Regions from separate parts of the Paenibacillus sp. FW101-FHT12H11 genome, predicted to be linked through region 1. Evidence: predicted binding sites of a transcription regulator. Region 1 holds the regulator's gene; the other holds the start of a gene.

What was found. The regulator LexA, encoded in region 1, represses DNA repair genes until DNA is damaged. The targets are predictions, from matches to a motif close to CGAACATATGTTCG.
Positions count from the first base shown of each region.
Region 2: a site for LexA is predicted at 2,439-2,452, ahead of AC3WTJ_RS22600 (YhjD family protein). Genes of this name have one in related genera too.

Region 1 is NZ_JBYTCO010000002.1:466,728-477,634, reverse strand. Features, by position in the region: gene hflX (GTPase HflX) at 1-276, shown strand, start outside; gene AC3WTJ_RS07850 (methionine gamma-lyase family protein) at 312-1,532, shown strand; gene AC3WTJ_RS07845 (MerR family transcriptional regulator) at 1,629-2,039, shown strand; gene glnA (type I glutamate--ammonia ligase) at 2,078-3,418, shown strand; gene AC3WTJ_RS07835 (aminopeptidase) at 3,516-4,754, shown strand; gene lexA (transcriptional repressor LexA) at 5,083-5,700, opposite strand; gene AC3WTJ_RS07825 (LysM peptidoglycan-binding domain-containing protein) at 5,848-6,240, shown strand; gene AC3WTJ_RS07820 (DUF896 domain-containing protein) at 6,381-6,563, shown strand; gene AC3WTJ_RS07815 (HAD family hydrolase) at 6,607-7,398, shown strand; gene AC3WTJ_RS07810 (1,2-dihydroxy-3-keto-5-methylthiopentene dioxygenase) at 7,474-8,013, opposite strand; gene metH (methionine synthase) at 8,231-10,907, shown strand, end outside.
Region 2 is NZ_JBYTCO010000007.1:58,025-68,931, forward strand. Features, by position in the region: gene AC3WTJ_RS22585 (glycoside hydrolase family 73 protein) at 1-611, shown strand, start outside; gene AC3WTJ_RS22590 (hypothetical protein) at 846-1,565, opposite strand; gene AC3WTJ_RS22595 (hypothetical protein) at 1,809-2,051, opposite strand; gene AC3WTJ_RS22600 (YhjD family protein) at 2,501-2,869, shown strand; gene AC3WTJ_RS22605 (DNA polymerase IV) at 2,875-4,146, shown strand; gene AC3WTJ_RS22610 (YolD-like family protein) at 4,143-4,523, shown strand; gene rsmD (16S rRNA (guanine(966)-N(2))-methyltransferase RsmD) at 5,046-5,609, shown strand; gene coaD (pantetheine-phosphate adenylyltransferase) at 5,632-6,135, shown strand; gene AC3WTJ_RS22625 (nucleoside recognition domain-containing protein) at 6,148-7,428, opposite strand; gene AC3WTJ_RS22630 (SepM family pheromone-processing serine protease) at 7,555-8,679, shown strand; gene AC3WTJ_RS22635 (YceD family protein) at 8,770-9,279, shown strand; gene rpmF (50S ribosomal protein L32) at 9,318-9,491, shown strand; gene fapR (transcription factor FapR) at 9,611-10,225, shown strand; gene plsX (phosphate acyltransferase PlsX) at 10,209-10,907, shown strand, end outside.

The DNA of each region.
Region 1 (10,907 bases):
GCTTTCAATCAAGAGGATTTGGAACGTCTGCGGATTGCTATTCAAGAGAAGCTGATGGGGGAGAGCAAAGAGTTTCGTATTCCTGCCAATAAAGGAGACGTTATCTCTTTGATGTACCGAATCGGCGATGTCCTTGAGACGGATGTGGACGGCGAGGATATGGTATTCAAAGTCCGTGTAAATAAAGACGATTATGTAAAAGTAGCTTATCAGTTGGTTGCATATGACCAGCAAGCGAAGCAAGGGCAGCAAGAGGACAGCGAGGGAGAGATTTAATAATCATGCAATTTGGGGATAAAGTCATGTCGTTGATGGAAAGTGCTGAACGCCAAGTCGAAAGCGCATTTCGTCACATTGAAAAAACAATCGATCTGAATCAATGGAAAGTGATCAGCGCTTTTCAGAAACATAAAGTAAGTGATTACCATTTCGCCTCATCTACCGGCTATGGGTACAATGATCGCGGCAGAGAGGTGCTCGACCTTGTGTATGCGGATAGCTTCGGGGCAGAGGCAGCGCTGGTTCGACCGCATTTCGTGTCAGGAACGCACACGATTGGGACTGCATTGTTCGGTGTGCTTCGGCCAGGCGAACATCTACTTTACATCACAGGGAAGCCCTATGACACCTTGCATAAGGTGATTGGCAAGCCTGGCGACGGCACTGGCTCGCTGCAGGACTTCGGGATAGGCTATGACGAGGTAGCCTTGCTGGAGGACGGATCGCCCGACTGGGCGGCTATCGCAGCTGCTATTCAGCCGAACACGAAGGTGATCGGCATCCAACGCTCGCGCGGCTACTCGTGGCGGGCGTCGTTCACAATCGAACAAATCGGAGAGATGGTCCGGTTCGTCAAAGAAATAAACCCTAATCTTATCGTTTTCGTCGATAATTGCTATGGGGAGTTCACCGAGCTGCAGGAGCCGACACAGGTTGGCGTCGATCTGATGGCTGGCTCACTGATCAAAAACCCCGGAGGCGGCATAGCCCCATCCGGCGGCTACATAGCCGGGCGGCAGGATCTCGTGGACCTCGCCGCCTATCGATTGACCGCCCCTGGCATTGGGGGCGAGGTTGGTGCCATGCTCGGCGCTACGCGAGCCATGTTTCAAGGGCTATTCCTTGCCCCGCATCTTGTCGGGCAAGCGGTTAAGGGCTCGGTGTTCGCAAGTGCCGTATTCGAACAGCTGGGCTTCGAGAGCCATCCGCGTTGGGACGCGCAGCGGACGGATTTAATCCAAGCGATCCGCTTCACGTCGGCGGATCATTTGATCACGTTCGTGCAGGGCATCCAGAAAGCGGCTGCCGTGGATTCGCACGTGGTGCCTGAGCCGTGGGATATGCCCGGCTATGAGCATCCCGTCATTATGGCGGCCGGGACCTTCATCCAGGGCGGCAGCCTGGAGTTGTCCGCCGATGCTCCGATTCGCGAGCCGTTCATCGCGTACATGCAGGGAGGACTTACCTATTCACATTGTAAGTTAGGGGTGCTAACGGCAATCCAACATATGGTAGACAAGGGATTGCTTTGAAAAATAAGACTGTGAACAAACCTTACACTCCTTGACACGTTTTTGTTACTTAGGTACAATATAGGAGAGTTACTTAACTTTGCAGGAGTGATTAGCATGAGTGATGAAATACGTAGAAATATGGCGTTATTCCCAATCGGGATCGTCATGAAGCTGACGGATCTAACCGCAAGACAAATTCGATATTACGAGCAGCATGAGCTTATTATTCCAGCCAGAACTGGCGGCAATCAACGACTCTACTCCTTTAATGATGTTGAACGACTACTTGAAATTAAAGATTTGATTGAAAAAGGCGTGAACATCGCAGGGATCAAGCAGGTGCTCATCCCCGTCGATAAAGATTCGGAAGATGCTACGATTTTGAACGAGCATACGGAAGTTAAGCGTAAGGAACTAACCGACTCCCAACTGCACAAAATGCTTAAACAGCAGTTGATAGGCGGGGGCAAGCGTCCGGATCAGGTTTCCCTCATCCAAGGACAGCTTTCCCGGTTTTATAAATAACACTCCGTAAGCGCTTGTAAAATGAGAGGAGAATGAACGTGACTTACAACAACAACTATACGAAAGAAGATATTTTGCGCATTGCTAAAGAACAGAACGTTCGGTTCATTCGCTTGCAATTTACGGACTTGATGGGAAGCATCAAGAACGTTGAGATTCCTTTCAGCCAACTTGAAAAAGCGTTAGACAACAAAATGATGTTTGACGGTTCTTCCATCGAAGGTTATGTGCGGATTGAAGAATCAGATATGTACCTGTATCCGGATTTGGATACTTGGGTAATCTTCCCTTGGGTAACGGAAAGCAAAGTGGCTCGCTTGATCTGCGATATCTACTTGCCGGATGGGCGTCCATTCCCTGGCGATCCTCGTGCTATTTTGAAAACAGCGCTGAAGCAAGCGGAAGAAATGGGCTACACAGCGATGAATGTTGGTCCAGAACCAGAGTTTTTCTTGTTCAAAACCGATGAAAAAGGCAATCCGACGACTGAACTGAATGATCAAGGCGGATACTTTGATTTGGCTCCGATGGATCTTGGTGAAAACTGCCGTCGCGATATCGTGCTAACGCTGGAAGAAATGGGCTTTGAGATTGAAGCATCTCACCATGAAGTAGCTCCTGGTCAGCACGAAATCGACTTTAAATATGCGGATGCAATTAAAGCGGCTGATCAAATTCAAACGTTTAAACTCGTTGTTAAAACGGTTGCTAGACAGCATGGTCTGCATGCTTCCTTTATGCCTAAGCCATTGTTCGGCATGAACGGTTCAGGCATGCACTGTCACCAATCGTTATTCAAAGGTGAAACCAACGCATTTTACGATGAGTCCGACAAGTTAGGTTTAAGTAATGTTGCAAGACATTATATGGCAGGTGTGCTTCGCCATGCCCGTTCCTTTGCAGCGATTACGAATCCGACTGTTAATTCCTATAAACGTCTCGTACCTGGCTACGAAGCACCTTGTTACGTCGCATGGTCTGCGAGCAACCGCAGTCCGATGATTCGTATCCCGGCTTCCCGCGGCTTAAGCACGCGCGTTGAAGTTCGTAATCCGGATCCAGCGGCGAACCCATATTTGGCGCTTGCTGTTATGCTTGCAGCTGGTCTGGACGGCATCAAAAACAAAATGCAGCTGCCTCCTCCAACGGATCGCAACATTTATGTGATGACGGAAGAAGAGAGAGAAAGCCAAGGCATCCCAAGCTTGCCACTCAACTTGAAACAAGCTTTGGACGAGCTGCTGCGTGATGATGTGATCTGTGATACACTAGGCGAGCATGCTTTAGCACATTTCTATGAGCTCAAAGAAATCGAATGGGATATGTACCGCACACAGGTTCACCAATGGGAAAGAGATCAATATCTGTCCCTATACTAAGACCATCAGCAACGTTTGAAAATTAGATAAGATAGCCCGTCATGATTCAGGCACGTCCTGAACTGATGGGCTTTTTCATGCGAAGGAGCAGGAACTCATGGATAATTTTTTAGTCAACTTAGAGAAATATGCAGAACTAGTGGTAAAAATTGGCGTTAATTTGACCAAAGGTCAAGATCTAATGATTGAGTCGCCAATGGAATGCTTGGACTTGACGCGGCTAATTGTTAAGAAAGCTTATGAGGCTGGTGCGAACTATGTGCAGGTGAATTGGCAAGATGATTTCCTGACGCGTGCGCGCTTAGAGACGGCTCATGATGATGCACTCGACTACTACCCGGTGTGGTACACGGATATGTTGGAGCGTTTTGTTGAGAATGGCGGCGCACTTCTGAATATTAAGGTGCCAGATCCAGATTTGTACGCCGGCATTGACCCTGGTGTGATTTCCAGAGCTTCAAAGGCGATGGCGACAGCACGTTCTAAGTATCAAAAATATGTAAGAACGAGCACGTTCAGCTGGTGCTTGATTAAAGCTCCTACTACTGCTTGGGCTTCCAAAGTGTATGCGGATCTTCCTGAAGAAGAGCGGATGGATGCGATGTGGGATGCAATTTTCCGTTTCAATCGCGTATATGAAAATGATCCGGTTAGCGCATGGCGAGCACATATTGAGCAGTTGAAGCGCGTTCGCAAGGTGCTGAACGATAAGCAATATGCAGCGCTGCAATATCGGGCTGCAGGGACTGATTTGCGCGTAGAGCTGCCAGTTGGCCACATTTGGCTTGGCGGGGATAAAGCGAACGCAAGAGGGATTCGCTTTGTTGCGAATATGCCGACGGAAGAAGTATTTACGATGCCCAAACGGACTGGCGTTAACGGGACGGTAACAAGTACCATGCCGCTGAATGTGAATGGCGCATTGGTTGATAAGTTTTCGTTCAGGTTCGAAGACGGGAAGGTCGTAGATTATAAGGCAGAGGTCGGCCATGAGCATTTGACTAGATTATTGGAAATGGACGAAGGCGCTCGTTATTTAGGCGAAGTCGCGCTTGTTCCCTATGATTCGCCGATATCCAATCTAAAACGGATTTTTTACAATACAGGGATTGATGAAAATGCCTCCTGCCATCTTGCTTTGGGCAGCTGCTATCCAATCAATATGAAGGATGGGGCTTCTTTATCCAACGAGGAGCTGAAAGTAAGAGGCGGAAACACTAGCTTGATCCACGTGGATTTCATGATCGGGACGTCTGATCTTGAGATTGACGGTGTGCTTCAGGATGGCAGTCTGGAGCCAATTTTCCGTCAGGGGAATTGGGCGCTTGCATTTTAAGCCTTTGAATTAGTAATAAAACCGAGGGATGGTTTGTCCTTCGGTTTTTTTGATTTTATAGGGGAACTATAGTCCCTTATATGTTTGAAAAAGCACCTCATCCACTAGTGGGGGGGAACAGCAGTTCATTCGCTAATCTGTTGATTTCACTTGTAAAACGATTGTTGGACGTCAAATAAAGTTCTGTAGTTCCTTTTCGAGATTACAATGGCTATTTCTCTCCAAATAGAGTACTTAAGTTCCCTTATCCTTTTCGTGGACCCTTAGCTGGATTCGCGCGCACCTAAAAGGACCGTCAGGATGATTCACCTGACGGTCCTTTTTAGTCTTACATATCGCGGAATAATCCGATGACACGGCCTAGAATCGTAACATTCTTGAGCAGAATCGGCTTCAAAGCAGAGTTTTCCGGTTGAAGGCGGATATGATCCTTCTCTTTGTAAAAACGTTTGACTGTCGCTTCGTCGTCTTCCGTCATCGCGACTACGATGTCACCGTTGTTCGCTGTTTGCTGCTGCTTGACGATAACATAATCGCCGTTATGTATACCGGCTTCGATCATACTGTCTCCCAGGACGCTAAGCATAAACACATTGTTGTCTCCGACCATGCTGACTGGAAGAGGGAAGTAGTCTTCGATGTTCTCTGTCGCCGTAATCGGTACCCCGGCGGTAACTTTACCTACGAGCGGTACGCGTGCAACGGAAACAGCGAAATGAGTCTCGGCGCCGTCTAAGCCAAGAATCTCGATAGCGCGAGGTTTGGTTGGATCGCGACGAATCAAACCTTTCTTCTCAAGACGCTCCAAATGCCCGTGTACGGTTGAACTGGAGGCTAGTCCGACAGCCTCGCCGATTTCGCGTACGGAAGGCGGGTAACCCTTATCTTTCACTTCGTTCTTAATGTATTCTAAAATAGCTTGTTGACGCTGCGAAATCTTACTCAATAGTTATCACTCCAATACTGGGAATCATTACCCAAAGTATAACATAGAACCCGAGTTCGTACAAACATAAGTTCGAATAAATCGTTGACTCAAACATGTGTTCGTGTTATTCTAAAAACAGAACAAATGTTTGGGGGATGATTATTCATGTATATGGCCTACTCACACACTACCAATTCACGCACACCTCATAGATCAACTGCCGCGTCCAAAGGGATTGCAACCAAATCACGTAATACGAAAACAATCATTCGATTTCTTTTTATTGCATTAATTCTGGGGACTGTCTTCTCATTCGGTGCCATGGTACAAGCTTATGCGGCGGCGTCTTCACCGACGGGCAGTATATCTAATCACGCTGAAACTAAGAAAGTTGTTCAGGAGCAAGTTGTCATTCAAGAGGGGGACACGCTCTGGGGTATTGCGACTGCTCATAAGAAAGATGGAGAGAACATTCGTTCCTATATAGATGAGATTAAGACAAAAAATCATTTAACTACGAGCTCCTTGAAAGAAGGACAGGTTTTATTGCTCCCTTAATCATTACTATCCTATGGAATGGAAATAGACGAATAGAGGCTAGGAATTATTCCTATGCCTCTTTTAGTTGTTTTCTTGACATTCCACTAGAGGGATGGCAAAGTAATAGTCATATTGAATTTTTGAACTGGAGGATCACTATGAGTGACAGTATGGAAAAAAACATCGAGCGCATTAATGAGCTTGCTCGTAAAGCGAAAACCGTTGGCTTATCGGATGCGGAAATCGATGAACGAAATGAACTGAGAAAAAAATATATTGAGGCTTTCCGAGGCAATCTTAAAGTTCAACTTGATTCCATCAAGTTCACGGACGAAGAGTAGTTGCTTTTTCACATAGAAACAACATTCAAAGGGGAAATGAATGATGACGTTGAAGGCTGTACTTTTTGATTTAGATGATACGCTCTTGTGGGATGACCGCAGTGTACAAGAAGCTTTTGAAGCAACTTGCTCGGAGGCGGCGAAACACGCGGCAGTGAATCCGGAAGAATTGGAAGCTGCTGTTCGTAAAGAAGCCCGTGCTTTATACGAATCCTATGAACCTTTTCCATTCACCAAGATGATTGGCATTAATCCGTTTGAAGGGCTTTGGGCTAATTTTACACAAGGTGAAAATGAAAATTTCCGCAAGCTGCAAGCATTAGCACCAGGTTATCGCACGGAAGCGTGGACTCGCGGGCTTCGCGCGTTAGGAGTAGAAGATGCAGAGCTGGGGTACAAGCTCGGCGAGCTTTTTCCTGCTGAACGCCGCAAGCGCCCGTACGTTTATGAAGAAACGTTCCGTGTACTTGACGCATTGAAGGGTAACTACAAGCTGCTGCTCCTAACAAACGGATCGCCTGATCTTCAAAAAGAAAAATTAGCTGACGTGCCAGCGATTACGTCCTATTTCGATCATATTGTCATTTCCGGGGAATTTGGAGTGGGTAAACCCGATGTTTCTATATTCCACCATGCGCTGGAACTTCTGGGGATTCATGCAGAAGAAGGGATCATGATCGGTGATAAGCTGACGACGGATATCCTTGGTTCCGGACGTGTAGGCATGCGCAATATTTGGATCAACCATCATGGACTACAAAGTGGAGATGAGATTGTTCCTGCGAATGAGGTATCGCGCTTAGAAGAAGTTTTACCGATTATCGCTAATGCTTAATAGAGCATAACAAAAAGCCCAACGGCGTTTTGGACAGTGAGTCCTGCGCTGTTGGGCTTTCTTCTAAATAAGGTATTAGGCTTTGATAAAAGCAGGATCTTCCACGTTATAAGCGACCCATCCATCTTTCTCGATGAAAAGACGTACGGCAACGATTTGACGATTATCCATAAGTGTAAAGAAGTGGTTGGTGTTCTCAGGAACCGAGATGACATCCCCTGGCTCAAGTTCAACATCGTAATAGCCGATTTCTTCGGATTTAATGATGAAGATCCCTTTACCTGAAACGATAGCGCGAATCTCATCTTCTGTGTGTGTGTGAACTTGCTCAAATTTCTTAAGCAGTTCTTCGATATTCGGTGTTGCATCGGAAAGGGAGATAACATCCCAGATTTCGTAACCGCGTCTTGCCGCTAAATCACGGATTTCCGGCTCATACGTGCTGATGATTTGAGCTTTCTCTTCATCATTCAGTACGAATTTCTCGCGCAGCGCTTCAGGAAGCTTGTTCGCATCCCAATGTTCATATACAACTTCTTGGCTATCCAAGAAGGCTTTGACTTGCTCTTCGCCTTCGATTCGTTCGTTGGTATTGCGAATTCTAATTTGTGCCATGCAGCATCCCTCTTTCTTAGTAAATATACTTGTATTATAGTGGAAATGATGTGCGCTGTCGATGCATGATCATAAGTTTACCCGATAAAACCTATAGGTTTTTATGATAATTCAAAATCTTTTCATAGAAGCCGTATTCTGTTACACTAAATCTTAACATAATTTGTCGATTATTTATTATTTATCGCTTCAGGATAAGTTGAAAGGGAGTCATTTCATGTCTAAACCACCGATTCAAGAGCAGCTAAAGAAAAAGATCATGATCCTCGATGGCGCCATGGGTACCATGATTCAGCAAGAGAATTTAACAGCTGAAGATTTCGGCGGCGATGATTTAGACGGCTGTAATGAAATTCTATGCGTAACACGCCCGGATGTGATTCGTAAGATTCATGAGGCTTATTTCGCCGCAGGCGCGGATATGATAGAAACGAACACGTTCGGAACGACAAGTGTAGTTCTTGCCGAATATGATCTGCAAGACCGTCATCGCGAGTTGAATCTCGCTGCAGCCAAGTTGGCGATCGAGGCAGCGAACAAATATTCAACGCCGGAATGGCCGCGATATGTCGTAGGGGCTATGGGGCCAACAACCAAAACCTTATCAGTAACAGGTGGCGTTACGTTCGACCAATTGGAAGATAGTTACTACGAACAAGCTTTAGCTTTATGTGAAGCAGGGGTCGATGCTATTCTTCTGGAAACGTCACAAGATACACTGAACGTGAAAGCAGGGAGCATTGGGATTCGCAGAGCTTTTGAAAAGCTGGGCTTCGAGCTTCCGATTATGATCTCGGGAACGATTGAACCAATGGGTACAACACTAGCCGGGCAGAATATCGAATCCTTTTATATCTCGCTTGAACATTTGAAACCTATTTCTATGGGATTGAACTGTGCTACAGGCCCTGAGTTCATGAGGGATCACATCCGAACGCTGGCGGGTATTGCAGAAACTGCAATCAGCTGTTATCCGAACGCCGGATTGCCGGATGAGAATGGTCATTATCATGAATCGCCGGAATCTTTGGCCAAGAAAATGGCCGGTTTTGCCGAGCAGGGCTGGCTTAATATTGCCGGCGGATGCTGTGGAACAACTCCTGAGCACATTCGTGCTATGGCAGAAACACTTAGCGAGTACAAACCTAGAACGGAATATGGAACCCATTTACCCGCTGTTTCGGGGATTGAAACCTTATTTATCGAACCTGAGAACCGCCCTATCATGGTCGGTGAACGTACGAATATTTCGGGATCGCGTAAATTCAAACGCTTGATTAAAGAAGGCAAATTTGAAGAAGGTTCAGAAATTGCCCGTAATCAGGTGAAAAACGGAGCACACATCATCGATATCAATTTGCAGGATACGGATATTGATGAGGCTTACGCGGTAGAAGAATTCATGCAGCAGGTGGTCAAAAAGGTGAAGGTGCCTTTGATGATTGACTCCACGTATGATCACATTATCGAGTTGGGACTTAAATACTCGCAAGGTAAAGCGATTATTAACTCCATTAACCTGGAGGATGGCGAATCGAAATTTGCCGGGATTTTACCTCTCATCCATAGATATGGGGCTGCCGTTGTTTGTATTCTCATTGATGAACGAGGCCAGGCTGTATCGCGCGAAGCGAAAATTGAGGTTGCAACAAGAGCTTATGAGCTGCTAACCGAGAAATACGGGATGAATCCAGAGGATATCATTTTTGATCCGAATATGTTCCCTGTCGGCTCTGGGGATCCGCAGTATATCGGTTCTGCTGTTGAAACGATCGAGGGAATCAAGTTGATTAAAGAGAAATACCCAAGAGCCAAAACCATTCTTGGTTTGAGTAATATCTCATTCGGATTACCGGATGCTGGACGCGAAGTGTTGAACTCGGTTTATTTGTACCATTGTACGAAAGCCGGTCTTGATTATGCGATTGTGAACACAGAGAAGTTGGAGCGTTATGCCTCTATTTCAGAGGAAGAACGTCAACTGGCTGAGGAACTGATTTACAATACGAATGATGAGACTTTGGCGAAATTTGTCGCTCATTTCCGTGAGAAGAAGGTCGAGAAGAAGGAGAAGATTTCCAATCTGACCTTGGAAGAGCGCCTTGGTTCTTATGTGGTGGAAGGGACGAAGGAAGGGTTAATTCCAGATTTGGAAATTGCGCTGCAAACTTATTCGCCTCTTGAAGTGATTAATGGACCGCTTATGAGAGGGATGGAGGAAGTAGGCCGCCTTTTCAATGGCAATGAATTGATTGTTGCTGAAGTACTTCAGAGCGCTGAGGTCATGAAAGCATCCGTTAGTTATTTGGAACCTTTTATGGAGAAATCCGAAACGGCTGTCAAAGGAAAAATTATTTTGGCAACCGTTAAAGGTGATGTGCATGATATCGGTAAAAATTTGGTCGAAATTATTCTGTCGAACAATGGCTACAAAATTGTAAACCTTGGAATCAAAGTACCGCCTGAGCAAATCATTGATGCACAGCGGAAAGAAAACGCAGATGCGATCGGTTTATCGGGTCTATTGGTAAAATCCGCTCAGCAGATGGTTATTACCGCACAAGACTTGCGTACGGCAGGTGTAGATGTGCCGATTCTGGTAGGTGGCGCCGCGCTGACACGGAAATTCACCAAAACGCGTATTCAACCGGAGTACGAAGGTGTTGTGCTCTACGCGAAGGATGCCATGGACGGTCTAGATATTGCTAACCGGTTAAGCGACCCTGAGCAGCGCAAACGTCTCATCCAAGAACTAAGAGAAAATCTGGAATCCGATGTCATGGATACAGGCAAGAAGGAAGAGAAACTACCGCAGCTTACGCGTGTGAGTTCGTCTGCAGTGTCCAAGGATTTGCCTGTACAAGTGCCGCAAGATACAGAACGCCATATCATGA
Region 2 (10,907 bases), on a different contig from region 1:
GTATTACAATTGCTCAGGCAGCTCTAGAAAGCGCATGGGGGCAGTCGGCTCCTGGTAACAACTTATTTGGAATTAAAGGCAGTGGAACGACTCAGGAAACAAAAGAATTTATCAATGGTCAGTGGATGAGTATCGATGCAGACTTTAGATTATATCAGGACTGGATTGGCAGCATTACGGATCATTCGAAGTTTTTACTTGAGAATCCGAGATACCGAAAAGCAGGATTCTTTGATCGATGTTCTGTACGGGACTATGTTGGGGCAGCGAAAGCCTTACAAGCTGCAGGATATGCGACGGATCTGCAGTATGCTGTAAAATTAATCGGTATCATTGAGAATAATCAATTACAACAATTTGATAAGGAGGCGGATAATATGCTGAGAGAATTTAACGAATTAAAAGGACAAATTCAAACATTACTAAATACTGCAGAGGCGCATATTGAGAAGATTAATGTGCTAGAAAAGAAAGCAAGTATGCCAGTACCTGAGTGGGCACAAGATGCTGTTTCTGCAGCTGTCTGTACAGGGTTGATTGATACACCAGATGGGCGTAGCCATGACTTTTATAGTCTACTAACGGTTTTCCACCGAAAAGGACTCATTTAAACCTTATCAAGAATAATTTTTTGATCAAACAAAGGATATCAAAAAGTTGTTCGGTAGTACACCTTAATATACTCCGCTTTTTCGGGTTTCTAAGCCATCCATTGACGCAGGGCGTTTTTATTCCAAGTCGGTGAACAATCTGCATTTAATTAAACCATTGCCGTTTTTGGCAATGGTTTAGATTAAATGTTTTAGTATTTTATCAATCTATTATAAATAATAATATTAAATCTACTAGTAAACTGAGTAATTAAAAGACATAGAAATCGGTTTTCTAGCATACCAATCAGTTTGGTTGGTATTATTGAATTGTATTACAAAGCCAATACCAATAAGCACACCCCATTGATTTGAGTTAGTTTCTCTTTTAGTTAATGTGCCAGTTCCTGATGACATTACAGAGATTGTTGGGAACGTACCCGTATCATTTGTGGAAGCAGATGAAATATTTTTATCTTCTAAAGTAAATCCATTCGAACTAATAAGTCCAATAGATTTTGATGCAACACTATTAATTTGTTTAAAACTTCCACTAGAATATACTTCTAATTGCATAGTTTCTCTAACAATAATAGGTAATGACTGATTCCCAAAATCTTGGTCTTTATTAACTGTTATAATAGTAACCGCTTGCGTTCCAAACTCTCCCTTATTTAATGAGTTCTTAGGATGAGTCTGTTCTAACTTCTCTCCATAGGTCTCCAATAATTTTCCAGTTTGTGTATCGTATACCTTCAAAGTAATTTCATCTTGTCCAACAATCCGTTCGACTCTTACTTTATCAGCATTTGGAATATTAACTGTTATTTCATTCATTAGAAATTTCCCGTTGTTTTGCTGTGTTTTTATTCCTTGATCAACGACATTACTTTCTGTTGCCATAGCTGAGAATGGAATGGCTGTTACTAGAGATGCTCCAATAATTGCAGAAATAATCGTTTTTTTCAATTTCATTAGTTCTCCTCTTTTCATAGTGTTTTATAAATCTATTAAACTATAACCCAAATTATTCCAATTTACAACCAATTTTTCTTACATTTGATTATATTTCCCAAATTTATAATTGTAACTAATATCGAATTAATCATTTGAACCTGAAAATAAAAAAGGTCAGTAAACGCACTTCACAAATGTAAAATGCGTTTATTGACCTCTTATTGTGTTGGCTATATCCTTTATAAGCGTGCTAAATCGTTTTTACATTTCCTTTCGATCTTGTAAGTAGGACAACAGCCAAATGATTCCGGAAATTACTGCAGTTAAAAATCCTAGTCCACCGATTAATAAAAAAATCAAAAAGGGTACAGGACTGGGACTGGAGTAAAAGTCATGTTTAGACATATTTGAAAACTGAATTGATACACCAATAATCATACTTAATATCCAAACTGCAATCCCAATGATAGCAATTACCAAGGCTTTCTTCGTTACCTTTTTCAATTTAATCATCTCCTTGACTAAAATTTTGCTAAAAATAATTGTTGGAGAATTCTTTTTATGTTCTTTATATGGTAAACATTAACATAATATTGATTAATATTCAATTTAATGTTATTACATTCCAAAATAACTACTATATAATAGTAAAAGTTAGCTAGAATTATAATTAAACCATAGTGACTAGACAGTCAGGAAATAACGTGTCCCAAAGTTGCAGAAAAATATAAAAGCCGGTTTAGAGATTATTAATTATTGAAAACCCGAGAATTGCAATATTTTACTTGGGCTTCTTTAAGACGACATGATTACAACCAAATTTTGATGAGTAGTTCCCACTGGCTCAATGGCTAGCGGGGATTTTTTTACTGCCAAAAATCACTTGCATTGCGAATACGTGTTCGGTATATAATATAAAACACAAACGCATGTTCCTATTTTGAGGTGATTAAATGAGTGTCATGACAAATGTTGAGACTGACGAGGATGTTCAATTAATTAAAGAGTTTACACTGCTTCCTATATTACTCGATATGTTGTCGAGGGATTCTGAAGAGCTCAGGGTTCACAAAGACAAAATTATTTATGGTCATATTCTGTTTTACCTAAAAGAAGTCGAGAACGCTATTTATCCAGAAATACAAAGCATTAAGAGTAAAATGAAAAAGCGTGATATTAAGGTATTGAATACATCAATGACTGCTTTAGGCATTAACGTTGAATATAAAGTTCGTGGTTACGTCCATCATTTCACAATGCTCAGAAGTTTGATTAAAGCTGAACTCATGACAACTTTAATGAGAATGCGGAGGTCATTGTAATGGTAATGAGGGAAAAAAGCGAACGCACAATTTACCTCTCGGATTGCCAATCTTTTTACGCAAGCGTCGAAAAGGCTACACATCCTGGATTAGATAATCTTCCTGTTGTTGTGGCCGGTGATCCTGCCAGAAGATCGGGAATTATTTTGGCGGCATGTCCAATAGCCAAAAGCTTTGGAATTAGTACGGCTCAGCGACTTGGAGAGGCGCTGCAGCTATGCCCAGATGTTATTGTAATGCGTCCGCATATGCAGCGTTATATCGATGTATCACTTGCAATTACTGACATTTACAAAGAGTATACCGATTTAGTTGAAGTGTTTTCTATTGATGAGCAGTTTCTAGATGTGACGGGATCGCTCAATCATTTTCGCTGTACCTCAGAAGAACTGGCAAGCATGATTCAAAAAAAGGTCGCGGCGTCAATGAATGTACGTATTCGTGTTGGTATCGGTCCAACTAAAATACTTGCTAAGCAAGCAACGGACAATTTTGCAAAGAAAAACCCGAGTGGTATTTTTACGCTTGGTAAAGAGGATGTAGAACGTGTCCTATGGCCTTTAAGTGTGGATAAGATGTATGGAGTTGGGTCGCGTATGACTCGGCATTTCGTAGCTCTTGGCATGACAACGATAGGTCATGTTGCTCAAACACCATTGCATTTACTTAAGCAGAAATTTCGTGCACGCTTTGGTAAACAATCGGATATTCAAGCGGAGGTCATGTGGCGTACAGCTAATGGTCTTGATGATAGTCCAGTCACACCTGGCACATTTAATGTAGCTCCAAAATCTATTGGTCACGGAATGACCTTGCCACGAGATTATACGACAGCAGAAGAGGTAGATATTGTTCTCTTGGAATTAACGGAAGAAGTTTGCCGTGATGCGCGAGCGAAGGGGTATACGAGCGGGACTGTTCATGTATTCTGCATGTGCTCACCATACGATGCACCTACAGGCTTTAGTCAACAGCGCAAGATGCCCTTTGCTACAAACAATACTCTGAAAGTTTTCAAGTCAGTTCGAGAGATCTTTCATCGTAATTGGAATGGGCACCCGGTGCGTAAAGTTGGCGTTACGCTAGGATCACTTGATGACGAGGAAGTTACACAACTTGATCTATTTGAAGACTTAACGAAGCTAAGGAAGCTTGATAGCGTTTTAGATGGAATTAAAGATCGTTTTGGCAATACGGCAATTATTCGTGCTTCGAGTTTAATGAAAGCTGGTCTAGCCGCGGATCGAGCTGGTAAAATTGGAGGTCATTATAAATGAGTAAGAAATTAGAGCTTAACGGACTTTGGGAGTCTAGCCGTATGATGCTTCCTCAACATAAAGAGTCAGCGATTAGAAATCGAAAAGAGGCTCAACGCATATCACGACCTATACGAGACGAGCAAGAAATTCAAAACATATCAGCCGTGCTGAGCTTATCGCAGATGTATAAAAAACCAGTTGTACTAACTTTATATGAAGAGTTTAAAACTCGATCAGTTACCGGCATCGTGGCACGCAGTAGGCATGGTGAATTTCGACTAGACATAGTCGAGACTGTTAGCAGAGTAGAGGATTGGGAATGGATTGCTTACAGAGATGTTCTTAAAGCAGAATTAAGCAATGAATGGACAGAAGATGGAATGATAGATCCATAATCAACTAAATAGTAAATAAAAGATTGCTCCAAGGGCAGCGATATTATAATGAAGAAACAAATTAAAGATCCTGTTTAAACACAGGATCTTTTTAGTACAGTCAAATTGTCTTATCTATTATGATCTATTAAGTGTAAAGCTGTCTTGTTTCATTTTGTTTAGGAAATTTTCGTCCCCAAACCGTCCCCAAGAAGAAAAATATATAACTGTACTATATAATTTTAAACCCCTGTTATACATAAAGAAACCCTTATTATATAAGGGTTTTAGAAAACTGTTTTATAAATTAATACGACGGCCCTTTTACGGGCCGTCTCATGGGAGAGGAGAAACCGGACGAAGAGCTTATGGGGAAACGTAAGTCTTCTCCGCGGTTGTCTACGACATTCTCTGATGTCGATAGTTCAAGGATGACCGTTTTACAGGAAATTTATACATGGCAGGCATAAAATTTTTGTGTCAGAATAGGGCTTGTGGTACGATAGCAAAAGAATGAGCCAGTCAGAAGGGGAAAAGCGCAAGATGAGAGTGATTTCAGGCAGTGCCAAAGGCAGGTCGCTAAAGGCGGTACCCGGTATCAGCACGCGACCAACAACGGATAAAGTGAAAGAAGCGATCTTCAGTATGATCGGTCCTTATTTTGATGGCGGGCAGGTTCTCGATTTGTTCGCAGGCACGGGCGGGTTAGGCATTGAGGCTCTGAGCCGCGGGATGGATAAAGCGGTCTTCATTGATATTGAGAAGAAGAGTATCGATACGATCCAGCATAATCTGCAAGTGGCCGGGCTGAAGGATCAAGCCGAGATTTACCGGACAGATGCCGCTAGGGCACTGAAGGCGTTAGCGAAAAGGGAGCAGCAGTTTCAATTGGTTTTTCTAGACCCGCCATATAAAATGAAAGTGATTGTGGATCTGATCAACGCAATGGAGACACAAGCGATCGTTGAGGCGAGTACCACAATTGTGGTGGAGCATGACGCGAAGGATGTTCTAGACGACATCATAGGCGGATTCAAGCAACAAAGAAGAGCGGACTATGGAGATACCGCTGTTACGATTTACAAGCAATCTGTAGGGGATGAATAGGCTTTTGAGAGGAGATGACAGCATGATGAAACAAGAACACGGCATTACTGTAGCTGTATATCCGGGAAGTTTTGACCCGGTGACATACGGCCACCTTGATATTATACATAGAGCAGCGAAGGTTTTTGATAAGCTCATTGTTGCAGTGCTGAATAACACGTCCAAGAACCCTACTTTCACATTGGAAGAAAGAATGGAGCTCATCCGAACAGTGACGAAGGATCTTCCGAATGTAGAGGTGGATGGGTTCAGAGACTTAATGGTGAATTATATGAAGCATCGCAATGTGCGATTGATTGTGCGCGGTCTTCGAGCTGTTTCTGATTTTGAATATGAGCTTCAAATGGCGTCAACGAATCACAAGCTCAACTCGGATGTGGAAACTTTCTTTATGACCTCGAAGCCCAAGTACTCCTACCTGAGCTCCAGCATCGTCAAAGAAATAGCGCGTTTTCATGGCCCGGTTGTTGATTTAGTACCTCCCGAAGTAGAAATAGCGCTGCAAAATAAATTCCCAAAAGCTTAAAGCAGCAGCGAACTATTGGGCTTTTTTTCGAAAAGTGCTTATAAAAGAAGAAATGATAAGCATTGTGATGATCAAAAGAAGGAACTGAAAGAGGTTAACTCCCCATAAAGCCCATATCGAGCCGCCGTTCAGCTGAGTTGCGAATTGTGTGTTCGTGTTTGATGTTTGATCCAACCAAAGAAAACTTGGTTCTGTATCTATGAGAAGGAACTGTACAGGTTTCCAAAGTAAGATGGTACCAACAAAGGCAAGCACGGCGTGCAAGATACGGGACTGGAAGAAAAAGCGGTAGCGTGCTTCTGTTTTTTGGTGAAAGCCAGCAACTTGCGCATGTGCGGACAACCCGCCCCAGCCAAGAAAAGCGCTGATGAGCGCCATTTGTGGAAGTAAGGAGACACCTTGGGCTTGGCTCCAGGAATAGGCTCCGAGATGAATCTCCATCAAACCCATAATCCATTGTAATGATGTATCGGTGTGGACATTCAAAAAGCGCAAGAAGAAAGAAATCAAGGGCTCAAGGACTTCTGTAAGACGAGTAATGGTAATGACATTAATCAATACGGAAAAGATCATCATATATCCGCCGATGAGCATTAACGTTTGAACAGAGGAAATCACTGCATCGCCAAGGAGTTTGCCGAATGCTCGGCCGTCGTGCAGATAGGCTTGCCGCATCGTTGACAAGGCCATCTTCCAGATAGAGCCTGCTGATTTAGGCGCAGAAATCATTTGATCATTCGAAAGCTGCTCAGGCACTTTAGATATTTTAGGTAATCGCATCAAGAAGCCGGTGACAATAGCAGTCGTATAATGAACGATGGCAAGGATAAGACCAAGTTTCGCACTGTGCAGAAAGCCGATACCCACAACCATGATTAAGAATAAAGGGCTGCACAGGTGGGATAAAGCGGTTAGACGTTCGGTCTCATCTCGCGAGATGAGTTTTTTTTCGCTGAGGGTGGCAGTAATTTTGGCTCCGCTAGGAAATCCTACAATGAGGCCAGAAGCTAACGCCCAACCGCCCACTCCGGGCAAACGGAATATCACTCTCATGAGTGGGTCTAGCAGAACTCCTGTCCCTTGAATGACGCCAAAACCAATCAACAGCTCGATCATAATGAGAAAAGGCAGCAGGGCAGGAAAGACGAGTTTCCACCAAATCGTAAGCCCCTCGAGCGAAGATTGAAACGCTTTGTCAGGGAAAAGTATGATAGACACAACTACGAGGGCAGTCAAAGAGCCCAGTACGAGCGTCGTGAGCTTGGGAGTGTAGCTTACTTTTGAAGGCTGCATGGTTTCACCTCATCCTTTAACATGCTTCATTTGTACGCAAAAAGACAGAGGTTTAGACCAAGCTTTCATTCTTGTCCATTGGAAGATAATCATTACATGTAATAGGCATCAGGAAGGGGAACCTGCATGGAAAACGAAGAAGAGAATCGAATTCACACGTGGTCTAATGATTCCTATGAATATCCGAGAAGATCGTCGACGAGGCGTTATTTAGTTTCGGCGCTTGTCGGAATTGTCATTATTTATTTGTTGTTTTTTGTACGGCTGCCATTCTTTATTTTCATGCCGGGAACAGCGGAAGAAATTAAACCGATGGTGACAATACCCAGAGGCTCTGATTTGGAAAAGGGAACGTTGATGCTCACGACAGTGCGTGTAGCCGATGCCAATATGATTAATTATCTAATTGGTCTTGTTCACCCTTATGAAGAAATTCAGCCCAAAACGAGTGTTTTGCGCAAAGGGGAGTCCGAGCAAGAGTACACACAGCGGCAAGAATATGTCATGTTGACCTCGCAAGCGAGCGCTATTCAAGCCGCTTACACACATGCGAAGGTTCCTTTTCACATCAATCATGAGGGTGTTATGGTGCTGCAGACGTTGCCAGGCTTGTCGGGAGAGAAGGTGCTCAAACCTGGTGATGTGCTGCTGAAGGCTGGAGAGAAAGATGTGAAAGTGGCTCAAGATTTACTTGATTCATTAAAAGGGAAGAAAGCCGGGGAATCCATCACCGTTACCTACGCTAGGAATAAGGTAGAACAACAGGCAACATTGGCACTAGGAGCACTTCCTCTGCAACAAGGGGAAACGGGTGAACCTCGTGCGGGTATTGGCGTCGTTCCGGCTGATATGCAATCAGTTAAAGCAGACCAAGAAGATCAACAGGTGTCGATTAAGGCTGGAGAGATCGGAGGGCCCTCGGCTGGTTTGATGTTCTCATTAGAGATTTTTAATCAACTGGTTCCTGAGGATATCACAAAGGGCTATCGCATTGCAGGGACAGGGACCATTGAAACTGATGGCACCGTGGGTCCGATTGGAGGCATTCAACATAAGATTATTGCCGCGGATCGGGAAAAGGCGGATTTCTTCTTTGCCCCCAAAGATGTGACGTACAAAGACGGAACCAAAATTACGAATTACTCCGATGCTGTCCAAAGAGCGAATCAAATTAAGACGAAGATGAAAATTGTCGAGATCGGCACGATGGATGACGCCCTGAAATATCTAGCGGCGCTGCCTCCGAAGTAAGCTCTTTGGGATGAAAGTAAATAGATTTATAATTGACAAAAGGCAATCAAACTGGATATAATAATCTTTGTTTGTTTGGGGTGATATAACATGCAGATTCGTTTTAGAGAGCTTTCTCTGAAAGGGCACCCGGTCCATATGACGGAAGAGATGAATTTGACGGCTCCTTTTGAAGGGCGTCAAGATATCCTTCGCCATGGTCCTGTGCGTGTCGATCTTCTTGCATCGCATGAAGATGGAGTAGCCAAAGTTAACGGAACGTTAACGCTAGACTTGGAGTTAAGCTGTTCACGATGCTTAACGCACACGAATCAAACAATCGAACTTCCTTTTGAGGAAGTCTTCATGCAAAAGCCAGAGGAAGAAGACCCGGAACTTGACGAGGACATTCATTTGGTCGTTGGAGATAAAGTCGATTTAGAGCCGTACGTTGTAGAAAATGTAGTGGTTGGTTTACCGTACATACCACTTTGTGACGAAGCGTGCAAAGGTCTCTGTCCTGTGTGTGGAGAAAATCGCAATCTCCAGGATTGCGGCTGTAAGCAGGAGAAAATCGATCCTAGGCTTGCAGGTCTCGCGGACTTTTTTAACAAAGAATAAGGCAACGCCCGAAATTCGATGAAGGAGGTGTTTTGAATATGGCAGTACCTCAAAGGAGAACGTCCAAAACTCGTCGCGACAAGCGCCGTACTCACTTTAAATTGGAAGTTCCAGGCATGGTGAAATGTGAACAATGTGGAGAACTGAAGCTGGCACACCGCGTGTGCAAGTCTTGCGGAACTTACAAAGGTAGAGAGATCGTAAAAGCATAAGAATAAGCATAGTACTTCATCCTAGTGTGAGGTGCTATTTTTTTTGCTTTCTTTTTGGTTCTAAATTTAATATACTACAGTTTAGTATCTGGTAATAAGATGAGATCTCACGAGATAAGGTGGTGCTAGCCATCGAACGCCTTCCTAAACGACAAAGGCAGCAGCAATTGCTTCAAGCAATTGAAGCGAATCCTTTTATGACTGACGAGGAACTGATGCGAACGTTTCAGGTTAGCATCCAAACCGTCCGGTTAGACCGATTGGAACTAGGTATTCCTGAGCTGCGGGAACGCATGAAACACATGGCTGTCAAAACGTACGATCAAGTGCGTTCACTGTCTATTGATGAAGTCATTGGTGAAGTGATCGATTTGCAGCTGGACCAAAGCGGTATTTCGATTTTTGAAATTAAAGAAGATCATGTTTTCTCAAGAACCAAAATTGCAAGAGGACATCATATATTCTCACAAGCAAACTCCCTGGCCGTTGCCGTTATCGACGATCCAATCGCCTTGACAGCCTCAGCAGACATCCGGTTTATACGTTCTGTAAAGCTAGGAGAGAAATGTATCGCCAAAGCCTATGTGCGTTCCGTTTCCAAAGGGAAAGCAAGAGTTGAAGTGTCTTCCTACGTTGGCGATGAGGCTGTGTTCCGAGGTAATTTCGTGATCTTTCATTCGAAGAAGGAGCAACATCTAGAGAGGGAGGACAAGCTGCATGCGGATCGCGATTGATGCCATGGGCGGCGATAATGCCCCGAAAATTGTAGTGGAGGGTGCTTTAGCAGCGGCCAAAGAGTGGAAGGACGTACATATCATTTTGGTCGGCAACAGCGCTGTAATTGAAGCCTATCTCACAGAGAGACCGGCAAATATAACTATCCGTCACACGGAGGAAGTCATTGAAGCGGAAGATGAGCCTGTGAAAGCAGTGCGACGCAAAAAAGACGCCTCCATGGTTGTAGCGGGTAAACTAGTACGGGAGAAAGAAGCGGAAGCGATGATTTCCGCTGGAAATACAGGCGCATTGATGACGACGGGCTTGCTCGTGGTTGGAAGAATTCCGGGTATTGAGCGTCCGGCTCTGGCGCCGATGATCCCGACAATGGATGGCCATGGCGTGCTGGCCCTCGATTTGGGTGCGAATATGGATGCTACGCCGGAGCAATTACTCCAGTATGCAATTATGGGCAGCATTTACCGTTCCAAAGTGCATGGCATATCTAAGCCGCGCGTAGGCCTTTTGAACGTAGGAACAGAGGCTGCCAAAGGGAATGAATTAACCAAAACGGCATATCCTTTAATGGAACAAGGACCTATTCATTTTGTAGGAAATGTCGAATCTTCTCAGGTTCTCCGCGCCAAATGCGATGTTATCGTATGCGACGGGTTTGCCGGGAATATTATGCTGAAATCG